One region of the Variovorax sp. R-27 genome, then DNA from elsewhere that is predicted to be linked to it. Evidence: riboswitches for the same ligand, from Rfam matches in the RefSeq annotation. Region 1 holds a riboswitch; the other holds the start of a gene.
What was found. A riboswitch is a leader RNA that binds a small molecule or an ion and turns the genes downstream of it on or off. The one in region 1 is predicted to bind glycine.
Positions count from the first base shown of each region.

Region 2: linked by a shared signal. The riboswitch ahead of gcvT (glycine cleavage system aminomethyltransferase GcvT) and the one ahead of ACN9MV_RS04195 (D-amino acid dehydrogenase) in region 1 are both predicted to bind glycine.

Region 1 covers NZ_CP183984.1:942,764-950,911, reverse strand. The annotation lists gene ACN9MV_RS04215 (glycosyltransferase) at 1-331, opposite strand, end outside; gene rfbA (glucose-1-phosphate thymidylyltransferase RfbA) at 328-1,224, opposite strand; gene rfbD (dTDP-4-dehydrorhamnose reductase) at 1,245-2,135, opposite strand; gene rfbB (dTDP-glucose 4,6-dehydratase) at 2,132-3,205, opposite strand; glycine riboswitch at 3,322-3,422, shown strand; glycine riboswitch at 3,426-3,542, shown strand; gene ACN9MV_RS04195 (D-amino acid dehydrogenase) at 3,635-4,936, shown strand; gene ACN9MV_RS04190 (FIST signal transduction protein) at 4,943-6,223, opposite strand; gene ACN9MV_RS04185 (PhaM family polyhydroxyalkanoate granule multifunctional regulatory protein) at 6,269-7,018, opposite strand; gene ACN9MV_RS04180 (PLP-dependent aminotransferase family protein) at 7,111-8,148, opposite strand, start outside.
Region 2 covers NZ_CP183984.1:4,238,750-4,246,897, reverse strand. The annotation lists gene ACN9MV_RS19930 (hypothetical protein) at 1-148, shown strand, start outside; gene gcvP (aminomethyl-transferring glycine dehydrogenase) at 187-3,096, opposite strand; gene gcvH (glycine cleavage system protein GcvH) at 3,148-3,519, opposite strand; gene gcvT (glycine cleavage system aminomethyltransferase GcvT) at 3,579-4,751, opposite strand; glycine riboswitch at 4,797-4,909, opposite strand; glycine riboswitch at 4,922-5,012, opposite strand; gene ACN9MV_RS19910 (hypothetical protein) at 5,046-5,606, opposite strand; gene ACN9MV_RS19905 (L,D-transpeptidase Cds6 family protein) at 5,705-6,169, opposite strand; gene ACN9MV_RS19900 (TRAP transporter large permease) at 6,276-7,568, opposite strand; gene ACN9MV_RS19895 (TRAP transporter small permease) at 7,580-8,092, opposite strand.

The DNA.
Region 1 (8,148 bases):
AAAAGTCGGGCAGCAGCCAGTCATCGTCCGCCAAGGGTACGAAATAGGCCGTCGAAACATGCGCCAGCGCGTCCTGGTAGTTGCCGGTGGAGCCGATATTCTCGGGCCGCCTCAGGTAGCGTACGCGAGGGTCCTGCGCCATGAGAGAACACACGTACGCCTCGGTTTCGTCCGTCGAGGCGTTGTCGAACACGTGCACCAGCACCGGCACACGGCGTTCCTGCAGGACGCTTTCAATTGCCTTCTGCAGCTGCACCCGCCGATTGAAGGTGGGAATGATGACCGTGATTGTGTGAGTTGACTCCTTGGTCAGCAACTCATGACCGCTCACGAACGCACCTTGTCCGTCAACAGGTGCCTCAGGTATTTGCCATACCCGCTCTTCTCAAGCGGCGCGGCGAGCTTCTCGAGCTGGGCACTATCAATGAATCCATTGCGCCACGCGATCTCTTCCGGGCAGGCAATCTTCAACCCCTGACGATGCTCCAGCGTCGCAATGAACTGCCCCGCTTCCAGCAGGCTGTCGTGCGTGCCCGTGTCCAGCCATGCATAGCCGCGCTGCATGATTTGCACATTCAGCTGATCGCGATCCAGGTAGGCTTGGTTCACCGCGGTGATCTCCAGCTCCCCACGCGCGCTTGGCTTTACAGCCTTGGCGATGTCGACAACCTGGTTGTCGTAGAAGTACAGCCCCGTCACCGCATAGCTGCTCTTGGGCTTCAGCGGCTTCTCTTCGATGCTGCTCGCCTTGCCCTTGGCGTCGAAGGCCACCACGCCGTATCGCTCCGGGTCCTGAACGTGGTACGCGAACACCGTGGCCCCGGAAGTCTTCGTGTCCGCCTCGGACAGCAGGTGCACAAGGTCATGCCCGTAGAAGATGTTGTCCCCCAGCACGAGCGCGCTGGGATCGTTGCCCACGAACTTGTCCCCGATGATGAACGCCTGCGCCAGCCCGTCAGGACTGGGCTGCACCGCGTACTGCAGGTTGATCCCCCACTGGCTCCCATCGCCCAGCAGTTGCTGGAACCGCGGCGTGTCCTGCGGCGTGCTGATGATCAGGATGTCGCGCATTCCGCCCAGCATCAGCGTGCTGAGCGGGTAGTAGATCATCGGCTTGTCGTACACCGGCAGTAGCTGCTTGCTGAGCGCCAGGGTCGCGGGGTGCAGGCGGGTGCCCGAGCCACCGGCCAGGATGATGCCTTTGCGTTGCGTCGTCTTGGTCATGTTCTTTTTCTCGTGAAAGTTCAAAGAATCTCGCGCAGCATGCGCGCGACGCCTTCCTGCCAGGGCGGCAGGCGCAGGCCGAACGTGGCCTGCAGCTTGGTGGTGTCCAGGCGCGAGTTGTGCGGGCGCTTTGCCGGGGTCGGGAAGGCACTGGTCGGCACGGCCTCGACGGCCTCCGGGCCGGCCTTGAGTTCGACACCCGCCGCCTTGGCTTGCTCGATCACGAAGCGCGCATAGCCGTGCCATGTCGTTTCTCCGCCAGCAATCGCGTGATAGAGCCCGGCCTTCGCCGGATCCTGCAGCGTCGCCCGGATGGCATGCGCCGTCACGTCGGCCAGCAGCTCCGCACCCGTGGGCGCGCCGAATTGGTCGTCGATGACGGTCAGCTTGTCGCGCTCCTTCGCCAGCCGCAGCATCGTCTTGGCGAAGTTGCCGCCGCGCGCCGCGTACACCCAGCTGGTGCGGAAGACCAGGTGACGGGCGCAGTTCTGGGCCACCAGTTGCTCGCCTTCGAGCTTGGTGCGGCCGTACACGCTGAGCGGGCCGGTCGCGTCGTCTTCCTTCCAAGGCCTGGTGCCGCTGCCGTCGAAGACATAGTCGGTGGAGTAATGCACCATCAGCGCGCCGATCTGCTGCGCCGCTTCGGCCACGATCCCCGGAGAGGTGGCGTTGAGCTTGCGCGCAAAGTCCGGTTCGCTCTCGGCCTTGTCGACGGCCGTGTGCGCCGCCGCATTGACGATCACGTCGGGGCGAACCTTCAATACTGTCTCGGCCAGTTGCTCCGGCCGGCTGAAGTCAGCGTTGAAATCGGTGCTGTCGAAGTCGAGCGCGACCAGTTCACCCAGGGGCGCCAGGCTGCGCTGCAGCTCCCAGCCGACCTGTCCGCCCTTGCCCAGCAGCAGCAACTTCATGCCGCAGCCTTCGTCGTGTCGTATTGCTTCTCGACCCACTCGCGATACGCGCCGCTTTGCACGTTGCGCACCCACTCGCCATTGGCCAGATACCACTCGACGGTCTTGCGAATGCCGGTGTCGAAGGTCTCGGCGGGCTTCCAGCCGAGCTCGGCCTCGAGCTTGCGCGCATCGATGGCATAACGGCGGTCGTGACCGGGGCGATCGGTGACGTAGGTGATCTGTTCCTTGTACGGCTTGCCGTCGGCCCTGGGGCGCAGCTCGTCGAGCAGCGCACACACGGTGTTGACGATCTCGATGTTGGGCTTCTCGTTCCAGCCGCCCACGTTGTAGGTCTCGCCCAGCTTGCCGGCTTCGAGCACGCGGCGGATGGCGCTGCAGTGGTCCTTCACGTAGAGCCAGTCGCGCACCTGCATGCCGTCGCCGTACACGGGCAGGCTCTTGCCGGCCAGCGCGTTGACGATCATCAGCGGGATGAGCTTCTCGGGAAAGTGGAAGGGGCCGTAGTTGTTCGAGCAGTTGGTGGTCAGCACCGGCAGGCCGTAGGTGTGGTGCCAGGCGCGCACGAGGTGGTCGCTGGCGGCCTTGCTGGCCGAGTAAGGGCTGTTGGGCTCGTACTTGTTCTCTTCGGTGAAGGCGGGGTCGGTCTTCGACAGCGAGCCGTAGACCTCGTCGGTGGACACGTGCAGGAAGCGGAAGGCCGTCTTCTGCTCGGCTGGCAGCGCGCTCCAGTGGCCGCGCACGGATTCGAGCAGGCGGAAGGTGCCCAGCACGTTGGTCTGCACGAAGTCTTCGGGGCCATGGATGGAGCGGTCCACATGCGATTCGGCGGCGAAGTTGACCACGGCGCGCGGCTTGTGCTCGGCCAGCAGGCGGTCGATGAGGGCGCTGTCGCCGATGTCGCCCTGCACGAAGATGTGTTTCGGGTTGCCCTTGAGCGACGCGAGGGTCTCAAGGTTGCCTGCGTAGGTCAGCTTGTCGAGGTTCACGACCGGCTCGTCGCCGTTGGCGATCCAGTCGAGTACGAAATTGGCGCCGATGAAGCCAGCGCCGCCGGTAACCAGGATCATGAAGTCCCCTGCTGATATATGGAACGATCGCCTTGCGGCAAATCAACAGGCGATTATCCCATTCGGCCAGAGGAGAGAAATCAAAGGTTGGCGCCCGCGCAAGCCCCGCCTACAATCGCCCCACTGCAGGAGAGCGGGCCACCCGGGTGGCCCTACCGAAGGCGCAAACTCCCATAAACGCTCAGGTCGGTCCGAACAAGGGACCTGTACTGCACCAACTGAAACGCCGTCTGGAGAGCCATCACACCGCCCAACGTGGTCGTGATGCACCGAAGGAGCAAACCCTCTGCGGGCGCAGCGGGTGAATCTCTCAGGTACCGAGGACAGGGGGAGCGGCAACTTGGACTACGGTCGTCCGATTGCTTTGCTATTTATTCAATAGCACACCACACCCGTCGTTCAAGCGCTGCAACCTCAAAGGTACTTGAAATGCGCGTGATCGTTCTTGGCGCCGGCCTGCTCGGCGTGACCTCGGCTTACTACCTCCAGCAACTCGGCCACGAAGTGACCGTGATCGACCGGCAGGCCACCCCGGCCGCCGAAACCAGCTTCGCCAATGGCGGGCAGATTTCCGTCAGCCACGCCGAGCCCTGGGCCAACCCCAGCGCGCCGCTCAAGGTGCTGCAGTGGCTGGGCAAGGAAGATGCTCCGCTGCTCTTCCGCGTCCGCGCCGACATGCGCCAGTGGCTCTGGGGCCTCCAGTTCCTGCGCGAATGCACGCCGGCGCGCACCCGCCACAACATCGAGCAGATCGTGCGTCTCGGAACATACAGCCGTTCGATGTTGCAACAGTTGCGCCGCGACACCGGCCTGAACTATGACCAGCGCACGCAGGGCATCCTGCACTTCTACACGACGCAAAAAGAGTTCGACGGCGCCCTCGCGCCCGCCGAGCAGATGCGCGCACTGGGCTGCGAGCGCCAGGTCATCTCGGCCGACGAAGCCGTGAAAATCGAGCCCGCCCTCGCCCACATCCGCCCGAAGCTGGCCGGCGCCACCTACACGGCCGAGGACGAGTCCGGCGACGCCAACCGCTTCGCGCGCGAGCTCGTGGGCCTGGCCACCGCGGCGGGCGTCAAGTTCCTGATGAGCCACACCGTGACCGCGCTGCGCGAAGCCGGCGGCAGCATCGATCACGTCGAAGCCACCGATAGCGAAGGCCGCTTCCAGCGCATCCGCGGCGACGCCTTCGTGCTGGCAATGGGTTCATTGAGCCCGCTGTATGCCGCCCCGCTGGGCATTCGCCTGCCGATCTACCCGGCCAAAGGCTATTCGGTGACGCTGCCCGTCAAGAACGCGTCGAAGGCCCACCAGGTCTCGCTGACGGATGACGAATTCAAGCTCGTGTTCTCGCGCTACACCTCGGAGTCGGGCGACCGCCTGCGCATCGCCGGCACGGCCGAGCTCAACGGCTACGACCGCGACCTGAACCGCGTGCGCTGCGAAGCCATCGTGCGCCGCGTCGAAGAACTGTTCCCCGGCGCCGGCGACACCACGCAGGCCCAGTTCTGGACCGGCCTGCGCCCCGCCACGCCGAGCAACGTGCCGCTGATCGGCAAGACCAGGCTGCCGAACCTGTTCCTCAACACGGGCCACGGCACGCTCGGCTGGACGCATGCCTGCGGCTCGGGCAAGTCGATCGCGCGGATCGTGAGCGGGCTGGCGCCGGAGGTAGATTTCGCGTTCACCGGCATGCCTGCGCCCGCGCCGCGCGCGCTGCAGCCGGCCTGATCGCGTTCAGTCGTTGGCGGTAAACACCGTCAGCACCCCGGTATAGCCATACAGGTGATGCCGGGCAATCTCGCCCGCAGCGAAGAACCCGACCAGCGGCACGTCGCCCAGCGCGTGCCGCACGATCTGCAACTCAGCGCCCGGTGCGCCGAAATGCGGCCCGCCGCGCCCCGAGCAGCTCACGTACACCGCCCCTGCGATGCGCCGTGCCGGATGCGGCGCCGCCTCGGCCTCGCCCGCCGCCACGGCGCGCGCGGTGGCGAGCGTCTGCTCTTCGGGCTCCAGCTCCTCGCGAATTTCCGCGCAGATGCGCATCAGGTCGGCCCGCGCGGCCTGTGCGTTGCGGCGGCAGAAGGTCAGCCGCATGCCGGCCTCGGCCACATCGGCAATGGCGATGCCGCGCCGCGTCGGGTCCAGCCCGATGATGTGGCGCACCAGCACGTCGGCGCCCAGGTCGCCGGTGCGGCGGATGCCGTCGCTACCGGCATCGGCCAGGCCGACCAGCGTGTTGCGCACGGCGTCGATGGCCTCCTGCGGCCGTTCGAGCGACACCTGCAGATCGGCCAGCAGCACGTCGAGCGCCGGCTCGCCGTCGAGCTTCAGCAGCAAATTGCCGTCGGCCTCGGTGATCTCGCGCTCGCGCACCGCCCCCGAGCGCAGCGGCTGGCAGCCCTGCGTGACGCGCGACACCAGCCGTACGCCTTCGCCGAACACCACGCCCGACAGGCCGCCCGAAAACACCCCACCCGCCGCCCCGTGCCCGCGGATGTTGCCGTTGCCGCCGACTGCGAACTGCAGCGCGCTGCCGCGCCCCGAAGACAGCCCGCCGAACAGATAACCCGTGTCGGTGCGCCCCGCCATCTCGGCGATCAGCTCGGCCAGGTCCGGCGTTGCCGGGTCGGCATGCACCAGCGCCGTGTGCGCCTCGAAGCCGCTCATTTCGGAATTGCCCAGCGGCGCCACGCCCGAGAACACGCGGTACTGGTCGCTGGGCAAAGCGCAAAGCATCAGGCTCATGCCGGGTTCGTCGAAGTACTCGGCGTTGTTGGCCGACACGCCGATGCCGACGGTGCCCGACCAGTCGGTCACTTCGGGCAGCTCGGCGCTCAGGTGGTCGAGGATGTCCTGCGCCTCGCTCGCATAGTGGTCGGTGATGTAGAGCAGCCCCAGCGTCGGCGACGAGGCGTAGTCGGGCAGGGCCATCTGTGCCCGCAGCTGGGCCAGCACGAGGCCGGCCGCCATGCGCCATTGCGGATGGGTGGCATGACCGGAGGGAAACAACTTCATGATGCGTGCCAACCCGTTCTCTTCAACAAATGGATGTGTATGACGTCAACGCCGGGCGGAGGTTCGCTTGCGCGCGGCGGTCGACGTCTTCTTTTTGGCAGCCGGCGCTGCAGCCTTCTTGGCCGCAGCAGGCTTGCGGGCGGCCGTTGTTGCCGGCTTGCCCATGACCTTGCCGACCGCATCGGCCAGCGGCTGGGCCATGGCCGGCACCTTCAGCTGGGCCGCGTCCTGCAGTGCCGAGCTGGCGATCTGCTGGAACTGTTCAGTGAGCGAGCCCCACCACTGCATGGGATCGACCACGCCGGCGCCATCGGCTGCCGCGGTCTTTGCCTTGGCCGAAGCCGGCCTGCTGCGCGGCTTCGTCGGTGCTGGAGCCTCTTCTTCGGGCATCTCGTCCTCTTCCTCGACCTCTTCGGGTTCGGGCTCCGGAGCTGCCGCGGCAGGCGCCGGCGCCATCGCGGCTGCCTGCTTGGTGAACGCGCTGGCGATGTCTTCCATCCGCACGTTCATGCCGCGCAGCGTCGACAGCGTCATCTTCTGCACTTCGAGCGCCTGGATCGTGGCCTTCAGGGCATGGCCGTTCTGCTCGAGCCAGTACTGCACCGTCTTGAGCTCCTGGATGCGCTTGTCGACCTCTTCCACGCTCAGCGTGGGAGCCACCCAGCTCGCAAGGCTCGGAATCCCTGGCACCGAACCGGCGCCGGTGCCTGCTGCGGCGCCACCGGCGAGGTTCTTCAGGAAGTCGAATCCGGGGACGAACTGGCTGAAGTCGAAGGGCTTGCTGGCGGTGCTCATGCGGGTGGTCTCCTGGGTGGGTTTTCTTGTGTTGCCAGCTTACTCCAAGCCTCCGGCCTTTTGGCCCGGACCTCCCCGCCTTTTACCTGCCATCAGAGCTCGCTTCGGACCTTGCTGAACACCTTCCAGAAGGTCGCGTCCTGCGACGTGGCGAAGTTGATCCGCATCATCGTGCTCGGCGGCCGGCGCGCATGGAACAGCGAGCCCGGCGCCAGCAGGTAGCCCTGGTCGAGCATGCGCTGCGTGAGCGCGTCGGTGTCCACGCCCGTATCGACCCAGCCGAACAGCCCCGCCGGCTCCGAGGCAAAGGTGCAGCCGTGCGACATCGCCAGCTTCACCGCCCGCCCCCGCGCCCCGTCGAGGCGGATGCGCACGCGCTCCGAATGCCGGCGCAGCTGCCCCTGGTCGATGCACCACGACAACGCCCTCTCGAACAGCGTGGGCGAGGTCAGCGTGGCCAGCAGCTTGGTTTCGAGCAGCCGCTCCTTCAGCGCCGGGGGCGCGGCCAGGAAGCCGATGCGCCAGTTGGGCGCCAGGATCTTGGCAAAGCCGCTCACGTAGATGGTGCGCTGCAGCCCGTCGAGCGCGCTGAGCCGGGTGGCGTGCTCGGGCGCGAGGTGGCTGTAGGTGTCGTCCTCGACGATGTGGAAGTCGTATTCGTTGGCCAGTTTCAGCACCCGGTGTGCGCTGCCCGGCGTGAGGCTGTAGCCGGTCGGGTTGTGCAGCACGCTCACGCTGACGAAGAGCTTGGGTTGGTGCAGCGCGCAGTACTGCGCCATCACCTCCAGGTCGGGCCCGTCGGCGCGCCGCGGCACCGGCAGGATGCGCATGCCCAGCGCCTCCAGCCGCGCGAACTCCAGCGCCCAGCCCGGCTCCTCGACCATCACAGGGTCGCCGGCGCGCAGCAGCGTGCGGCTCACGATGTCCAGCGCATGCGTGGCGCCGATGGTGGTCACTATCTGGTCGGGCGAGGCCGGCACGTTGATGCCCACCAGCTTCTGCGAGAGGCTGCGCCGCAGGCTCATGTCGCCGGCCGGCTCGCCGTACTGGAGCGACAGCTCCTGCAGGGCGGCTGTACTGGTCATGCGCCGCACGGCCGTGGGCATGAAGGTGGACGACATCCAGTCCGG
Region 2 (8,148 bases), 3.3 Mb from region 1:
CGACCAGGACTATGCGCAGGTCAAGCGATACCAGGAGGCATTCCAGTTCGATCCGTCCGAAGCCTATGCGGGCGTCAATGCCGCCAAGATCGCTGCAGACATCCTGACCGTGAAGTGGGCGACCTATCGTCGTGAATCCCCGCCATAGAAGGGCCGCTGGGTTGCCGCCCGCCTTCTCGGGTTTCGTCAGGCCTCTTCGGTTTCCTTGTAGTCGCCCACGGGCACGCAGCTGCAGAACAGGTTGCGGTCGCCGTACACGTTGTCGACGCGGCCGATGGGCGGCCAGTACTTCGCGTTCTTGAGTTCGGCCAGCGGAAACGCGCCGAGTTCGCGCGAGTACGGGTGGCTCCACTCGGTGCCGAGCAGGCTCGCAGCCGTGTGCGGCGCGTGCTTGAGCGGGTTGTCTTCCTTCGGCCACACGCCTTCTTCGATGCGGCGGATTTCGCCGCGGATGGCGATCATCGCGTCGATGAAGCGGTCGAGTTCGGCCAGCGGCTCGCTCTCGGTCGGCTCGACCATCAGCGTGCCGGGCACGGGGAAGCTCAGCGTAGGCGCGTGAAAGCCGTAGTCGATCAGGCGCTTGGCCACGTCTTCGGCGGTGACGCCGCTGGTGTCCTTCAGCGGGCGCAGGTCGAGGATGCACTCGTGCGCGACGTGCCCGTTGGGGCTCGCGTACAGCGTGGGGTAGTGGTCCTTCAGGCGCGCGCTGATGTAGTTGGCGCTGAGGATGGCCGTTTCGGTCGCAGCCTGCAGGCCCTTGGCGCCCATCATGCGGCAGTACATCCAGCTGATCGGCAGCACGGCCGCATTGCCCAGCGGTGCGGCCGACACGGCGCCCACGCCATTCGACGGCATGCCTGCGGTCACGTGGCCAGGCAGGTACGGCACGAGGTCTTCGACCACGCACACCGGGCCCACGCCGGGGCCGCCGCCGCCGTGCGGAATGCAGAAGGTCTTGTGCAGGTTCAGGTGGCTCACGTCGCCGCCGAACTCGCCCGGCGCGGCCACGCCGACCAGCGCGTTCATGTTGGCGCCGTCGACATACACGCGGCCGCCGTGTTCATGCACCAGCTCGCACAGTTCCTTCACGCGGGTTTCGAACACGCCGTGCGTGCTGGGGTAGGTGATCATCACTGCGGCCAGCTTGTCGCTGTGCTTTTCGCAGGCGCGCTTCAGGTCGTCCATGTCGACGTTGCCCTGCGCGTCGCAGGCCGTCACCACCACCTGCAGGCCCACCATCTGCGCGCTCGCGGGGTTGGTGCCGTGTGCGGAAGACGGAATCAGGCAGATGTTGCGGTGGCCCTGGCCCTTGGCTTCATGGAACGAGCGGATGGCCAGCAGGCCTGCGTACTCGCCTTGCGAGCCGGCGTTGGGCTGCAGGCTGATGCCCGCGTAGCCGGTGGCTTCGCACAGCCAGGCGCGCAGCTGGGCGTCGAGCTGGGCATAGCCCTGCTGTTGCTCGGCGGGCGCGAAGGGGTGGATGTTGGCGAACTCGGGCCAGGTGATGGGGATCATCTCGCTCGTTGCGTTGAGCTTCATCGTGCAACTGCCCAGCGGAATCATGCTGCGGTCGAGCGCCAGGTCTTTGTCCGACAGGCTGCGGATGTAGCGCAGCATCGCGGTTTCGCTCTTGTGGGTGTTGAACACCGGGTGCGTGAGAAAGGCGCTGCTGCGGCGCAGGTCTTCGGGGATCAGCGGCGTGGTGCTGCCCGACAGGTCATCGAAGCGCGGCGCCTGCGTGCCGGCGGGCGCGAACAGGCTCCACAGGGTTTCGACGTCGGCGCGCGTGCTGGTCTCGTCGAGCGAGATGCCCAGGTGCTGTTGCAGGCGCTGGCGCAGGTTGACGCCGGCCGCCTGCGCGCGCTCGATGATTGCCGGCGTGTCTTCGCCGGTGCGGATGGTCAGTGAGTCGAAAGCGGTGGTGTTGACCGGCTCGCGGCCCATCTGCGTGAGGCCCTTGGCGAGGATTGCCGTGAGCGCTGCCACTCGCTGCGCAATGCGCGTGAGGCCATCGGGCCCGTGGTAAACGGCGTACATGCTGGCCACCACGGCCGGCAGCACTTGCGCGGTGCAGATGTTCGACGTTGCCTTCTCGCGGCGGATGTGCTGCTCGCGCGTCTGCAGTGCGAGGCGGTATGCGGGCTGGCCGTGCGTGTCGACGCTCACGCCGACCAGGCGGCCCGGCAGCGAGCGCTTGAATTCGTCGCGGCAGGCCAGGTAGGCGGCGTGCGGGCCGCCGTTGCACAGCGGCATGCCGAAGCGCTGCGTGGTGCCGCAGACGATGTCGGCATCGAATTCGCCGGGTGCGACGAGCAGCGTGAGTGCCAGCAGGTCGGCCGCGACGATGAGGGCGGCGTCGCACTGATGCGCGTGGCCTGCGAGTGGTCGCAGGTCGTGCACGTGACCGGTGGTGGCGGGGTACTGTGCGAGCGCGGCGAAGAACTCGCCGCTCACCATCAGGTGGGGCAGCGTTTCCGACACGGTGCTCACCTTCACTTCGATGCCCAGCGGCGCGGCGCGCGTCCTGATGACTTCGATGGTCTGCGGATGGCAGTCGCCCGACACCAGGAACACGTTGCTCTTGCTCTTCACGCTGCGTTTGGCGAGCGTCATGGCTTCGGCCGCGGCCGTGGCCTCGTCGAGCATCGAGGCGTTGGCGATGGCCATGCCCGTGAGGTCGCACACCATGGTCTGGAAGTTGAGCAGGGCTTCCATGCGGCCCTGCGAGATTTCGGCCTGGTAGGGCGTGTAGGCGGTGTACCAGGCGGGGTTCTCGAGCACGTTGCGCAAGATGACGCCCGGCGTGTGCGTGCCGTAGTAGCCCTGGCCGATGAAGTTCTTGAACACCTTGTTCTTCGACGCCATCACCTTCAGCTCGGCCAGCGCATCGGCTTCGGTTGCCGGTGCGGGCAGGCGCATCGGCTTTGCGCGGCGGATGGCCGCGGGCACGATGCCGTCGATGAGCTCCGCGCGCGTTTCCGAGCCGATCACCGGCAGCATGCGCGCCTCGTCCGCCGCATCGATGCCGATGTGGCGGGCGAGGAATTCTTCGGCGTTCTCTAGTTCTTGCAAAGAGGGAAGGGCGGGCGTCGGCATGGCGGTGAGGGCTCGGGGAGAAGAAGGAAGGTGGCTGAAGAACTCAGCGGATCAGGACTCGGCGGCGAACTTGTCGTAGGAGGCCGCGTCCAGCAGGGCGTCGAGCTGTGCGGGTTCGCTCAGCTTGACCTTGAAGAACCAGCCGGCGGCCAGCGGGTCGCTGTTGGCGAGCGACGGATCGGCGCGCAGGGCCTCGTTCACTTCGGTGATCTCGCCCGACACGGGCATGAACACGTCGGCTGCGGCCTTGACCGATTCGACGACGCCGGCAACTTCGCCTTGCGCAAAGGTCTTGCCGACTTCGGGCAGGTCGACGAACACCACGTCGCCCAGCGCGTCCTGCGCATGCACGGTGATGCCGACGGTGGCTGCGTCGCCTTCGGCCGACACCCATTCGTGGTCCTTGGTGTACTTGATGCTCATGGAAAAACTCCTCGTGGAAAAAATGAATCGGGGTGCAGAGCCTAGCCTGTAGACCAGGCTCAGCCGCGGTAGTAGCGGGTGGGCACGAAAGGCATCGTCGAGACTTCCATCGGCACCGGCTTGCCGCGCACGATGGCCTGCACGCGCGTGCCCGGCTCGGCGAAGGCGGTGGCCACGTAGCCCATGGCGATGCAGCGGTCGGCCGTCGGGCCGAGCAGGCCGCTGGTGACGATGCCGATGTCATGGCCTTCGAAAGATTGCAGCACCGTGCCGTCGCGCACCGGAATGCGTTCGAGGGCGACGAGGCCCACGCGCTTGCGCTTCAGCGTGTCGTGGTCGGTGTGGCCGGCAGCGCCTGCGGCAGCGACGGCAAGCTGCGCGAGGATCTTTGTCGCGCCCGGAAAGCCGCCTTCGCGCGCGCCGCCCGTGCGGCGCACCTTCTGCATCGCCCAGTTGAGCGAGGCCTCGACCGGCGTGGTGGTGGTGTCGATGTCGTTGCCGTAGAGGCACAGGCCGGCTTCGAGCCGCAGCGAATTGCGCGCGCCCAGGCCGATGGGCTTGACATCGGGCTGGGCCAGCAGCAGGCGGGCCAGCGCCTCGGCATCCTTCGCGGCCACCGAGATCTCGAAGCCGTCTTCGCCGGTGTAGCCGCTGCGGGTGACGAAGGCGGCAATGCCGCCGATCTGCACCGCACCGCCCGTCATGAACACGAAGCGCTCGATGCCGGGCGACAGCCGCGCCAGCGCGGCCGCGGCCTGCGGGCCCTGCAGCGCGAGCAGGGCGTGGTCGGGCAGGGGTTGCACTTGGCAGCGGCTGCCGATCTTCTGCTGGATGTGGGCGATGTCGGCCACCTTGCAGGCGCCGTTGACGATCACGAAGATCGAGCCGTTGCCCTCGTTGAAGAACATCAGGTCGTCGAGGATGCCGCCTTCGTCGTTCAGCAGCAGGCCGTAGCGCTGCTTGCCGGCGGGCAGGTCGATCACGTCGACGGGCATCAGGGTTTCGAAAGCCGCCGCCGCATCGGGCCCGACGAGGCGCAACTGGCCCATATGGGAGATGTCGAACAGGCCGGCCGCGTCGCGCGTGTGCTTGTGCTCGGCCATCAGGCCGGCGGGGTACTGCACCGGCATCGAATAGCCGGCAAAGGGCACCATGCGGGCACCGAGCTCCACGTGGAGGTCGTGCAGCGGCGTCTTGAGAAGTTCGGTAGCGGGGGCGGAAGAAGCAGCCACGGGGCACTCCAAAGGGGCAGACGAAATCCATGACGCAAGCCATGGGCCACCCCTGCTGTCCGCTTTACCTGAGAGATTCGCCCCACGATCGGGGTTTGCTCCTTCGGTGGGCCGATGGGCAGTTTTCACTGCAACGGCCTCTCTCCAGCAAGGAAACGCCGGTGTTCACCGGCGCCTTGTCAGTCCTTTTGCCTGAGCGTTCGGGAAACCCCTGCGCCTTCGGCGGCCCCGGCACGCGGGGCTCTCTCCTGACCCTGGCGAGTGTAGTGGATCGCGCGGGGCCGGGGTTTGGCGTCAGTGGATGATTTCGGCCGGCGGCAGCAGCTTGTCGATGCGCTCGCGCAGCGATTCGGCCCGCTCCACCCCGGCGGTTTTCTCGATCTCGGTGAGCATCAGCGCGGCGATGGTCAGCATCGCCTCGCGGTCGCGGGCCTCGCGCAGGGCGTCGCGCATCTGCAGCGCGAACTTCGGGTCGCGCCGCACGAACATGCGCTCGCAGATGTCGAACAGGAACATGCGCGTGGTGGCCAGCGAGCGCTTGCCGTCGAAGGTGTCGGCCGAGGTGGTGGCGACCTGGATCGGCTCGGCGGCGGCGATAGGCGCGGGCCGGGCGGGGGCTGCTACCGGTGCGGGCGCCGGTGCCGCAGCAGCAGCCTGCGGGGCCTGCAGGTAACCCCGCTGCACCAGCGCCTGGATCGCCTGTTCGGCTTCGACCCGGTTGGAGAACAGCGGACTGAAGTCGGTCAGCGAGCGCCGGCCATCGGCCATCAGCAGCAGGGCCCGCTCACGCTGGCTGAGCGTGCGCTGTCCGCCCTGGAGTTCGTCGCGCGCCTTGTCGGTCTTGGTGGGAAACATGGCAGCCACAGCTTTCGGGAATCGAGGGCTGCAGCATCGTTGCAAGTGGTGACATCTTCATGAACCGTTTGCTTTACAGGGGCAATCGCGGCTGGCCTTCAGCCCGCGCTTTCCTTGCGTATGAGCCACTGGTTGCCCACGCGCTGCAATTCCAGCGTCTTGCGGCTCTTCTCGCGCAGCTTGTCGGCGCTGTAGGTCTGTTGAAAGCTCGCGCTGGCCGCCTGCCCCTGGACGCTGATGACCAGGCTGTCGATGCTCACGCTGATGGTCGTCTTGTCGGTAATGCGCGCGCGGCGGTCCGCCTCCCAGGCCTTGCGGTCCTGGCCTCGGGGCGGCGTGAAGTCGGGTGCATAGGCGGCCAGGTAGCGCACCACGTCCCGGGCTGACCAGGCCGCGGCCCAGGCGCGCACGGCGGCTTCGACTTCGCGGATGCTGGAGGCGGGATCGGCCGTCGCTGCTGCCGATACGGGGGCTGGTACCGCGGCGGGCGTTGCGGACGGGGCGCTGAAGGCAGCCGGAGCCAGCAAGGCGCCGCCCAGCAGGCAGCTCAGGAATCGATTCATGGCGCAGTCCCCTCCTTGTCGGTTGTCGGCCCTCGGCCCGTCGCCCGATTCTGGCAGTGAACATCCGCCGATTCACCGGGCCGATCAGGCCCCGGAGTCCAATCCGTTACTTGAACCCGAGCACGTGCGGCAGCCACGTACTCAGCGCGGGCACGAAGGTCAGGATGACCAGCACAGCCCCATGCGCCCAAAGGAACGGCACCAGTTCCTTCACCAGCGCCGACATCGGCACCTTCGACACGTTGCAGGTCACGAACAGCAGCCCGCCCACCGGCGGCGTGATCATGCCCAGCGTGAGGTTGAAGATCACGATCATCGCGAAGTGCACCGGGTCCACACCCAGCTTGATGGCCACCGGCGCGAGGATCGGCGCCAGCACCATCACGCCCGGCAGCGGCTCGATGAAGATGCCGAACAGCAGCAGGAACACGTTGACGATGATCAGGAACATCCACGGCGAGAGGTTCATGCTGATGAGCCATTCGGCCATCTGCTGCGGAATGCCCTCGATGGTCAGCACCCACGCGAACGAGGCCGACAGTCCGATGATGATCAGCACCGAAGCCGACAGCAACGCCGAGCGCGAGAGGATGTCGGGCAGCATCTTCCACTCGAGCGTGCGGTAGACGAACTTGCCGCACACCAGCGCATAGAACACCGCCACCACCGAGGCCTCGGTCGGCGTGAACCAGCCGGCGCGCATGCCGCCCAGGATCACCACCGGCAGCAGGATCGCGGGAATCGCCTTCCAGGTCGTGACCAGGATCTCGCGCAGCGGCGGCGTTTGCCCGTCGCCCTTGTAGTTGCGCTTTTTCGAGACGTAGAAGTTCACGACGCACATCGCCACCGCGATCAGGATGCCCGGCATGATGCCGGCCGCGAACAGCGTGCCGACCGATACGCTTTCGTCCTGCAGCGCGTAGATGATCATGATGATCGAGGGCGGGATGATCGGCCCCACGATGGCGGTCGAGGCCGTGAGCGCCGCCGCGTACGAGCGGTCGTAGCCGGCCTTGTCCATCATCTTGATGAGCATCGACCCCGGCCCCGCCGCGTCGGCCAGCGCCGAGCCCGAGATGCCCGAAAAGAAGGTCAGCGACACCACGTTGGTGTAGCCCAGCCCGCCGCGCCGGTGGCCCACGAACTGGCCCGCGAAGCGCAGCAGCACCTCGGTGAGCGAGCCGCCGCTCATGAGTTCGGCCGCAAGAATGAAGAAGGGCACGGCCATCAGCGGAAAGCTGTCGATGCCGGTGAAGGTTTCCTTCAGCAGCACCATCAGCGGGTAGTTCTCCGCAAGGATCAGCGTGGTAACGGTGGAAAGGCCCAGCGCAAAGGCCACCGGCACGCCGATGGCCAGGAAAATGCAGGCGGAAACGATCAGAACAATGCTTGCGTCCATGGTCGTTCTCCCTACAGCGACGCCGAGGCGTTGGCGTCGAAGTGCGCGTCGGACGCGAACTCCCTGCGCAGCACGTAGCCACGCACCACCAGCAGCCAGTGCACGATCAACAAGATGCCGCCGAACAGCATCGCGCTGTAGATGTAGGCGAACGGAATCTGAGTCACGGCAGTGAGCTGGAACATCGTGCGTTCCATGTACAGCCAGCCGTACCAGACCATGAAGCCGAAGAATGCGAAGAGCAGCCCGGCGACGACGATGCGCACCGCGACGGCCGCGCTGCGGGGCAAGGCGTCCTGCAGGTTCTCGACCGCGATGTGCCCGCCGTAGCGCAGCACCGGCCCGGCGCCCAGGAATGTGAGCCAGATCATCATGTGGCGCGACACCTCCTCGGCCCATTCGAGCGACTGGCTCGTGGTGTAGCGCAGCACGACGTTGGTGAAGATGATGACCGACATGGCGGCCAGCAGAAGAATCAGCGCCCAGCGGTTGGCGGCGAGAAAGTAGCGCTCGAAGGCTTGCACTTTGTGTTGTTCTCTGTTCTGTCTGAAAAACGAAGCGCCCGGCGCACGCATGCGTG